Regions from separate parts of the Pseudogracilibacillus amylolyticus genome, predicted to be linked through region 2. Evidence: riboswitches for the same ligand, from Rfam matches in the RefSeq annotation. Region 2 holds a riboswitch; the other holds the start of a gene.
The links. Region 2 has a riboswitch for cobalamin ahead of ACPYKA_RS11370 (hypothetical protein). Riboswitches for the same ligand answer to the same signal wherever they lie in the genome.

Region 1: another riboswitch for cobalamin. It lies ahead of ACPYKA_RS10265 (DUF4430 domain-containing protein); the one in region 2 lies ahead of ACPYKA_RS11370 (hypothetical protein).

The regions. Positions count from the first base shown of each region.
Region 1 is NZ_JBPPZG010000077.1:10,969-16,429, forward strand. It holds gene aceA (isocitrate lyase) at 1-132, shown strand, start outside; gene ACPYKA_RS10255 (C40 family peptidase) at 716-1,945, shown strand; gene ACPYKA_RS10260 (murein hydrolase activator EnvC family protein) at 2,441-3,559, shown strand; cobalamin riboswitch at 3,753-3,943, shown strand; partial or broken gene ACPYKA_RS10265 (DUF4430 domain-containing protein) at 4,402-5,461, shown strand, end outside.
Region 2 is NZ_JBPPZG010000092.1:6,616-12,076, forward strand. It holds gene gpmI (2,3-bisphosphoglycerate-independent phosphoglycerate mutase) at 1-1,416, shown strand, start outside; gene eno (phosphopyruvate hydratase) at 1,654-2,940, shown strand; gene ACPYKA_RS11365 (SDR family oxidoreductase) at 3,262-3,906, shown strand; cobalamin riboswitch at 3,943-4,142, shown strand; gene ACPYKA_RS11370 (hypothetical protein) at 4,283-4,534, shown strand; gene ku (non-homologous end joining protein Ku) at 4,602-5,435, opposite strand.

The DNA.
Region 1 (5,461 bases), on a different contig from region 2:
AAAGGGTTCACAGCTACTCGTCACCAAAGAGAAGTTGGAACAGGTTACTTTGATGAAGTTGCACAAGTAATTGCTGGAGGAGAATCTTCAACAGTTGCTCTTGCTGGATCTACTGAAGCAGAACAATTTTAATCAATAATTTACAAAGAGGCTGGGACATAACTAGCCAAAAATAGTTAAATAAAAAGGTTCCAAGTAATAAAAAATTTGCTTGGAACCTTTTTTCTGGTTTATTCCATCTTCTGTCACTTTGTTACCATTCGTGAGGTGTTTTTTCTTAAGTTCTTTTTATGAATATAACTATTGTTATTTGTAAAAAAAGAAATATATTGTCCGTTTTTGACAGAAGTAACCTCATGTATACTCATTTCTACTTACTTGCTATCGACCTTGGTATCTAAGGAAAGCCTTGATATGATCCATCAAAGGTCGTTTGTTAGTTAATTAAATAATTGTCATTTGTAAGTATTTCTCACTATAAAGAGCTTAATTATAATCGGAACTCCCTAATTATGTAACAATAAAATAACACATTGAAATATAACTGTAACATTATTAAAACATGCTTGTCATTTTATAGTGCTATACTATTATTCGACTAAAAGATTAATAGATTACATAATATACATTAATAATTTTTATGACCCTACATATTTCGATTAGATATTACGTACATAGACAAAAAGAACGGTCATAAGGGAAGCGGGGAATAGTTTTGAAAAAAAAGGTAGTTGCAATTGGTGCAGTTGCAGTTGTTACTTTAAGTGGTGCATTTTTTAGTCAGGAAGCCCATGCTGAAACATTACAAAGTGTTCAGAATAAACAACAAGAAGTAAAATCACAACTTTCAAAAGCAGAAGCTAAAATTGCAGATATTTTATATGAAATTAAAGAGATTAACGAGGAAATTACTCGTCTCCAATCGGCGTTAGATGAAAACAATAAACAAATCGACAAAACTGAAACAGAGATTGCTACTTTACAAGAAGAGATCGATACTCTAAATGAGAAGATTGAACAAAGAAACGAAATCTTAAAAAGTAGAATTGCTTCATACCAGGAAAATGGTGGACAAATTGATTATATGGAAGTTGTCCTAGGTGCAGAAGGATTTAGTGACTTTATTAGCCGTATCTCTGCAGTTACTACTATAACTAATGCTGATATGGATTTGTTAGAAGAAAACGAAAGAGATAAAGAAGCAGTTCAAGAGAAATTAACTGACCAAGAAGAGCTTAAACAAGAATTAGAAGATCAGGAAGAAACAATAAAAGTTCAAAAAGAACAACAAGAAGCAAGTAAGAAAAAGTTAAAAGATAAAGAAGATAAGCTTAAAAAAGATAAAGCTAAGTTGGAATCTGAAAGCAGTGAACTAGTAGCATTAGAAGCAGATATCCGTGCTAGCATGACTGCACCAGCTACACAAGAAGTAGCATCTGCTACTGAAAATTCAGATGAGACCAGTAATGGCGTTACTCGCGATAATAGCACAAGTAACAATAGTACAAATAATAACAGTAACAGTAATGGAAGCTCATCTACTCCTAAAACAAATAACTCACCAAAGGTAGCGTATACTGGCGGTGGCGGATCAGCAATCGCTGCTGGTAAACAGTTTATCGGTAGATCAACTTATGTTTATGGTGCAAAGAATCCGGGTGCAGGACAATTTGACTGCTCAGGATTTGTACAATGGGCTTATGAGCAAGAAGGTGTAAGCTTACCGAGAACTGCTAGTCAAATGGCAAGTTCAGGTACAGGAGTTCCTTATAGCCAAGCTAAACCTGGAGATTTAGTTATCTTTAGAGGCGGAAGTCATGTTGGTATCTATCTTGGCGGTGGTAAATTCTTAGGATCGCAAAGTAGTACTGGGGTTGCAATTGCCGATATGAACAGTGGCTATTGGGCACAGCATTTTGATAATATCGTTAGAAGAGTTAAATAAATTAAAGAATATTAACGCATCGTTAGTAAAAAACTAGCGATGCGTTTTTTAATTTGCAGAAAGAAGATTAGACATAATTTAAACAAACAGCACTCATAGTGTTGTTTATCGCGTTTAACGAATAGTGGGTTTCCCCGTTCGGAAATCTTTGGACTACAGACGAACATGTCTTTTAATTCCTTGGTGAAGCAGGAAATATCTTAGGGACTAGGCTATTTGATAGTCTTGTTGAAAAGAATTAAATTTTTCGTGACGATCGATTCTATTAGATTCCGAGAGTTTACTCACGTTTGCCCCACCATAAAAACGGGACATGATAATTATCGATTTTTGTTACCCTATTTTGTAATAATTAAACATAATTTGTGATATAAATGTAATTTTTTTAAAACCTTTCTGTTATCTTGAACTGTTATAATTTGATTCGTGAAACAATTAAATAGAGAAGGTTACTAGATATAGATCAAGTTATACATAAGAGGGAGCGGAAAAGTCTTGAAGAAAGTAACTGTCTTACTGGGAGCACTCGTGATGTTCACTTATAGTTTCACTATTGTGCCATTAACATCATTTGCAGAAAAAGATTTATCTGAAATTAAGAAAGAGAGAAAAGAAGTTAAAGAAGATTTGACGGAAGCTGAAGAAGAAGTCGCGGAAGTTTTAGTAGAAATAGAAACAAAAAATAAAGAGATTAAAGAACTGAATCAGACGTTAGAAGATAATACAAAAGCAATCCAAGAAGTAAAAGAAGAGATGGATTCTAAAAAAGAACAAATAAAAATTCTAGAAGACAAAATTGAAGAAAGATTTGATATTCTTAAAGAACGAGCCAAATCATATCAGAAAAATGGCGGTAATATTACATATTTAGAAGTGCTTTTTGGTGCAGAAGATTTTACTGACTTCATCAGCCGACTGAATGCAGTGACAACAATTACAGATTCTGACGCTGACTTAATTAAAGAACAAGAAAAAGATAAGAGAGAAGTAGAGATGAAACTAAAAGAATTAGAAAATCTAGAAGAAGAGTTATTGGAAATTGAAAAATTAGTTACGGAACAGAAAGAACAAGCAATCCAGATGAAGGAAGAACTAGAAGGAAAAAAGGATGAATTAAATGAATTAGTTCAAAAACTAGAATTTAAAGATGAGGAATTATCAGCTCTGGAAAATAAAATTCACGTTCAAGACGCAATTCCTATTTCCGATGGTATTTCTCCCGAGGCAATGGGTGCAGGAACTTTAGGTTGGCCTACACAAGGCGGATACATTTCTAGTCATATGGGTCAGCGTTGGGGGAAAATGCATAAAGGAATTGATATCGCACGAACTGACCGTAGTACTAGCCCGCCAATATTTGCGGCTGAAAGTGGGACGGTTGAAACAGCTGGTACAATGAATGGTTATGGCAATACAGTAATTATTAATCACGGAAATGGGCTAAAAACATTATATGGTCATATGGCATCGATTAATGTAAAATCTGGTCAGAAAGTTTCCAAAGGAGATCAGCTGGGAATTATGGGAGCTACAGGAAATTCTACTGGAATCCATCTTCATTTTGAAGTCCATGTAAATGGTTCTATCCAAAATCCTGTGGGATATTTAAATTAGAAAAATTAAGGGATTTGTTCTTATTTTAATAGAACAAATCCTTTTTTGTTCGAAAACAAGCTACACTTCTATGAACCGACCATTTTGTTCACTTCCAAAAACCCGCCTTATACACTAGAATATGTACATAATGAGACAAGCGTATTGTCACGCAACACTTTCTAGTCTATACTTAGTAGATAGTAATCAATAATTTAATAGATTATGTGTTGGTTTTTTTGCAAATAAGCAAAAAATTAAAAAGGAATCAGGTGAAAATCCTGAACGGACCGGCCACTGTAAATGGGGAGATGTCTTTAACGATACCACTGGTACTAGACTGGGAAGGTAAAAGATATACAATGATCCATAAGTCAGGAGACTTGCCAAGACAAAAATGCACGATACACCTTCCAGGATAGAGGTATGCATACGACTAGAAAATTTTTGTGTTTAATAGTACATAGAATATATATTTTCTATCAGACTCTTACCTTTTTTGGGGGTAAGAGTCTTTTTTATTGGCAGATAAGAAAGTATAAAACTTTCTTGACTCGCTCACTGGCTAAAAGCGCGACGTCCTGGGACTGTAGCTACGCTTTCGTCCCACCGTAAAGATTTGTCTCAGGCGCCAGTACTAGCACGTCCTGTGCGTCGTAAGTGCAACTTTAGTTCTCGCCAAGGCTTGGCGAGAAGCCAAGTATTCTAAGAGGTGTGCAACAATTACAACAAATACGAAGGGAGGGTTGGTGAAAAAATCGAGGATTAAAAGAAAGTAGTAAAAAGAGTAGGGAAGACAAAAACTTACCTACACATTACATAAAAATGATGTGAGTTTTTAAAAAATTAAGGAGGGAAAAGGATTGAAAAGAAATCAACGAGTTGTGAGTGTTTTATTTGCATTTTTATTAATATTTTCCTCTATCTTATCACCGATCTCTACATATGCAGAAAATACACAAGAAAAAGAAAGTGAAAACGTCACTTCAGATGAAGAGTTGGAAGATAAGAGGGAAAAGGAAGTCATCCAAGAAAAATCAACGGATGATTCAGAGGTCGAAAAGGAAAATGACCATAAGCAAGATGAAAAAGAAAAAGCTAGTGACCAAGATCATACTCTTTCCGTAGAAACAGAGGATGAAGAACAAAGTGATCCGGATGAGGCAACAGAAGAAAAGGAAGAAATCCAAACAAAAGAAAGAGCTCCACCTGTTACAGTAAATGTTCGGGTAGAAACGCATGAAAAAACACTAGTACCATCTACGGAAGTAACTGTCGATAATTTCGATTTAAGCGAATATGGCGGTCCTGCGTCTACAGACAGTCCTAGAGCAATTCACGCTATTATTCGTGCATTAGAAAACGTGGAACACTTAGATTTAACTAATTATAACGATTTTGCATTAGAATTTGATGGTAATTATATTGCTGGTATTGATGGATTATTTGAATTTGATGCAGGTGGGAATAGTGGTTGGATGTATTTCATTGATAATGGATATGTCGAAAAAGGAGTTTTACAACGAGAGATCAATGATGGAGAGTCTATCGTTTTATTCTATACACCTAATTATACAGATAATACTTTTTCTTGGTTTGATCGCGAATCATATTCAACACAAGTAGGAGAATCGCTTGAAATTGAATTAACCGGCGTTAATTTCGATGTGGTGAATCCTGTAGAAGGTGCATCGATTCTAATCGATGAAAAAGAATATATAGTCGATGGAGAAAAAGTTTTAACAGATGAAAATGGGAAAATAACTGTACAGTTTGATGAACCGGGAACTTATCATTTATCTGCACAGCGAATAAATGCTAACGATGAACGCAACATCGTACGACCATACGCAATTGTGGAAGTAACAGAAAACGATACTGATGAGAAGAATAAAGGTAATGAAGAAATAGACACAGAACCTC
Region 2 (5,461 bases):
CCGCATAATCAACTTCACGTAAGCGGTCTTTCTGTTGGTCTCCCCGAAGGACAAATGGGAAATTCGGAAGTTGGCCATTTAAATATCGGAGCAGGAAGAATCGTTTTTCAAAGTTTAACCAGAATAAATAATGCAATTGCATCAGGTGAATTTTATAAAAATACAACTTTTCTAAAAGCATTAGAACAAGTAAAAGCAAATAATAGTGCCCTTCATTTATTCGGATTGCTATCCGATGGTGGGGTTCACAGTCATATTGATCACTTGATTGCACTATTAAAATTAGCGAAAAAAAGCGATATAGAAAAAGTATATATCCATGCATTTTTAGATGGACGTGATGTCGGCCCTCAAACAGCATTAGAATACATAGAACAGATGGAAAACGAAATGAAGGAAATTGGGGTAGGAAAGTTTGCCACAGTTTCAGGACGTTATTATGCTATGGATCGGGATAAGCGTTGGCAACGAGTAAAATTGGCGTATGACGCGATTAAAGACGGTAAAGGACCTAAATTTAACAGTGCTGAAGCAGTTGTTCATGACTCATACGAAAAGGAAGTATATGATGAATTTGTCTTACCTTCAGTTATCATGAATGAGCGTGGGGAAGCAGTCGGTCCGGTTAATGATGATGATGCTGTTATATTTTTTAATTTCAGACCAGACCGAGCAATTCAATTATCGCAAACTTTCGCAAATGAGAATTTTAATGAGTTTGACCGGGGCGAGCGTAAAATAGAAAATCTGTTTTTTGTTCAAATGACAAATTTTAGTGATACGATTCAAGCGCCGGTTGCTTTTGATACAATTAATTTAACGAATACAGTCGGTGAAGTCCTTGCAAAAAATGACAAAAAACAGTTGCGGATTGCTGAAACAGAAAAGTATCCACATGTTACGTACTTTATGAGTGGTGGTCGTGAGGAAGAATTTGCGGGAGAAAAGCGAATCTTAATCGATTCCCCTAAGGTCGCAACGTATGATCTAAAACCGGAAATGAGTGCTTATGAAGTAACCGATGCATTACTCGAGGAATTGGAAAAAGGCGAACTGAATGCTGTTATTTTAAATTTTGCCAACCCAGATATGGTTGGACATTCTGGAAAATTGGAACCAACGATTAAAGCGATTGAAGCAGTTGATGAATGTTTAGGGAAAGTGGTTGACAAAATTATTGAACTAGGCGGCGAAGCGATTATTACAGCTGACCATGGGAATTCCGATGAAGTTGTTACACCTGATGGTAAGCCAATGACTGCCCATACGACAAACCCAGTACCAGTGATTATAACGAAAAAAGGAATAACGGTTCGTAATGGGGGGATTTTGGCAGATTTAGCACCAACATTGTTAGAGTTATTAGGAATAGAACAACCGAAAGAAATGACCGGAAAATCATTAATAATGGATTAATTTTGGGTCCAATTCCAGGACATGGACATCCAATACGTCAAGTGGATTCTCAAGATGTCGAGTCGATCACCAATACGTCGAGTGGATATCCAAGATGTCGAGTCGATCACTAAGACGTTGAGTGGATTCTCAAGATGTCGAGCCGTTCACTAAGATTTTGATTTTCAACCTGCAGTAGTCCTAAGCTTTAGGAAAATTTTATTAAAAAATATATTCAATATAAAGGAGAGATTTGAAATGCCTTATATTACAGATGTTTATGCTAGAGAAGTGCTCGACTCTCGTGGTAACCCAACAGTGGAAGTCGAAATTTCAACAGAATCAGGTGCATTTGGAGTTGCTTTAGTTCCGAGTGGAGCGTCAACAGGAGAATATGAAGCTGTTGAACTAAGAGATGGTGATAAAGATCGCTATTTAGGTAAAGGTGTTTTAAAAGCAGTTGATAATGTCAATGAAAAAATTGCTCCGGAGCTGTTTGGACTTGATGTTACTCGACAAAATATTATCGATGCAATTATGATTGAGCTTGATGATACAGAGAACAAAAGTAATTTAGGAGCAAATGCTATTTTAGGCGTTTCCATGGCGGCGGCTCATGCAGCAGCATCACACTTAAATATTCCTCTATATAATTATTTAGGTGGATTTAATGCAAATGTTCTACCTGTACCGATGATGAATATTTTAAATGGTGGAGAACATGCAGATAACAACGTTGATATCCAGGAATTCATGATCATGCCGGTTGCAGCACCTTCGTTTAAAGAAGCTGTGCGTATTGGAGCTGAAGTTTTTCATGCACTTAAAAAGGTATTACAAGATAAAGGACTTAATACTGCAGTAGGTGACGAGGGTGGTTTTGCACCTAACTTGTCTTCCAATGAAGAAGCATTACAAACAATTGCAGAGGCGATTGAAGCAGCAGGATATAAAGTTGGAGAAGAAGTTCAACTTGCAATGGACGTTGCGTCATCCGAATTTTACGAAGACGGAAAATATAATTTAAAAGGTGAAGGTGTTGTTCGTACTTCTGAAGAAATGGTCGATTGGTATGAAGAATTAATTGAAAAATACCCGATTATTTCGATTGAAGATGGACTCGATGAAAATGACTGGGAAGGTCATAAACTACTTACAGAACGAATTGGAGCACGTGTTCAATTAGTTGGAGATGATCTTTTCGTAACAAACACAGAAAAACTTGCGCAAGGCATTGAACAAGGTGTTGGAAACTCTATTTTAATCAAAGTGAATCAAATTGGAACATTAACCGAAACATTTGAAGCGATTGAAATGGCAAAACGTGCTGGTTATACTGCTGTAATCTCGCACCGCTCAGGAGAAACGGAAGATGCAACAATTGCAGACATAGCTGTTGCAACAAATGCTGGACAAATCAAAACCGGTGCACCATCCCGAACAGACAGAGTGGCAAAATATAATCAATTAATCCGTATTGAAGACGAACTTGCCGGAATCGGTGAATACGCTGGATATGAAGCTTTTTACAACTTAAAGAAATAAAACGAATTGGAAAAATCATCAGTGTGATAGAACGCTGATGATTTTTTTATGGGGTAATTGCTCTGAATTCATGAATGATGTGGATAAACTTTTCCTTATGGTTAATTGTCATTTCCCGTGGATAAATCACGAATTGCGTGGATAATTGCTTTTTTCCGTGATTATTTCATAGTTTGCGTGGTTAAATTCAGATCTTCGTGGTTAATCCGTGTTTCCTCTGGATAAATCGTAAACTCTGTGGTTAAAAAACAATTCATTTAAAAATGTCTGCAAACTCGATTACAATGTACATAAGCAATCGTTAAAGAAAGGGGCATGAAAATGTACGTATTGGTAGTAGGGGCAAACGGACAAATTGGAAAACAGCTCATTGACTTATTAAAAGAGAGTGAACATACTCCCGTGGCAATGGTAAGAAAAGAAGAACAGGCAAACGAGTTTCAACAAAAAGGTGTTAAAGCGGTAGTGGCAGATTTAGAAGGTAGCGTTGAAAAGATAGCAACAGCAGCTGCCGGCTGTGATGCAGTTGTATTTACTGCAGGGTCTGGGGGTCATACAGGTGCAGACAAGACTTTATTAGTAGATCTCGACGGTGCAGTGAAAACGATTGAGGCTACCAAGCAGGTTGGAATCAAGAGATTCGTTATGGTAAGTGCATTTCAGGCAAATAACCGAGAAAATTGGAATGAAAAAATCCGTCATTATTATGTCGCTAAACATTATGCTGATAAAGAATTGTTAAGAAGTGGATTAACGTATACGATCGTTCGACCAGGTGGACTGACGAATGATCCTGGCACAGGGAAAGTGTTGATTGGTGAAAATTTATCCAAAGGCGGGAAAATTCCAAGAGCGGATGTTGCTAAAATTGTTTTTGCCTGTTTGGATAATGAAAAAACGTTTAACCGCTCATTTGATGCATTAGAAGGGGAAGAAGTTATCGAGAATGCATTCGAAAGATTATAGTAATAAAAAAACTTAATGATATAATGAAGCTATAAACTGAATATAGGAGAAATAGGTGTAATAAAGAAATTATCTTTATTGCTTAAAAGGGAAGTCCGGTTAAAATCCGGCGCTGTCCCGCAACTGTGTATAGGAGCGATTCGAAATAATCCACTGTTTTCCATATTTATGAAGACGGGAAGGATCGAAAAGCGATGATTATGAGCCAGGAGACCTGCCTATTTGATCTCGTACATCAGTTCCTACGGAGGATAGGAGGTGTTGGTAAAAAAGCGCGGTGATTTTTAAATAAAGACGCCGAGGCTTATTTTGATTTGAATCATACACAACGAACAACCTTCTTTTATAGGGGTTGTTTTTTTAGTGGAAAAAGACTATGGAGGTGTTCAAACTGTACGGAACAGTAAATTACTTCATCGAGCGATTGCAGACAACGATAATGAACAGGCTTGTTATAGAAAAGAGTCTTTCACTCGAAGAAGGGTATATAAAATTAATAAATGATATCCAAAAATTAGATGAAGTAAAAGTAGTGAAAGAGACTTATTTTGCAAATTTAAACAAAGCTTATGAAATAGTGAATGAACGAGTGGCAGGTCGCCAAAAAGCAGATCCGTTAGAAATATAAGTTTAATTCAGAAATACTATTAATGATAATGGGGTTGTCCTAAAAATATAAAAGGACACCCCTTAGTTCATTTCGCCGCTTTTTTCGCTGTTGTCGTTTTTTTCTTCGGTTTTGTTTTTTCTTTCTTTGCTTTATCCAAAGATGCTTGGAGTGCATCCATTAAGTTAGTAACATTGTCTGGTTTCTTCTGCCCTGCTTTACCGGTAACTGTTGCAGTTTTGTCGGCTTTCTTATTTTCGATTGTCTCAAGTAGCGCGGCACGGTATTCATCTGTGTACTTCTCTGGATCAAACGTTGTTGTCAGTTGGTCGATTAATAATTTTGCAGTATCCAGTTCTTTCTTCACAATTTCTACTTTTTCCGGTACATTAGGTACATCTTGAACCTTACGTACTTCATCTGGATAATGAATCGTTTCTACAACGAGTGTATTTTCATAAAAGCGAATTACAGCAAGCTGTTCTTTTGAGCGAATCATCATCTTCGCTACACCAATTTTTCCAGTTTCCTCTAAAGCGGTACGAAGTAGAGAATATGCTTTGGATCCGCCGTCACCAGGTGATAAATAATAACTTTTTTCGAAATAAATTGGATCAATTTCTTCTAATTTTACAAAATCGATAATTTCAACTGCTTTATCCCCCTGTTCTTTTTTAAGCGCTTTTAAATCTTCTTCATCTAACATAACGAATTTGTCTTTCGTAATTTCATACGCTTTAACGATTTCTTCTTCTTCTACTTTTCGATCGCAAACCGGACATACTTTTTGATACTTAATAGGTGTTTGACACTCTTTGTGAAGTTGTCTTAATTTCACATCTTTATTTTCTGTGGCAGCATGCATCTTTACAGGAATATTGACTAGTCCAAAACTGATGGTTCCTTTCCACATGGTATGCATGAAAAGACGCCTCCTTTTCAATTTAG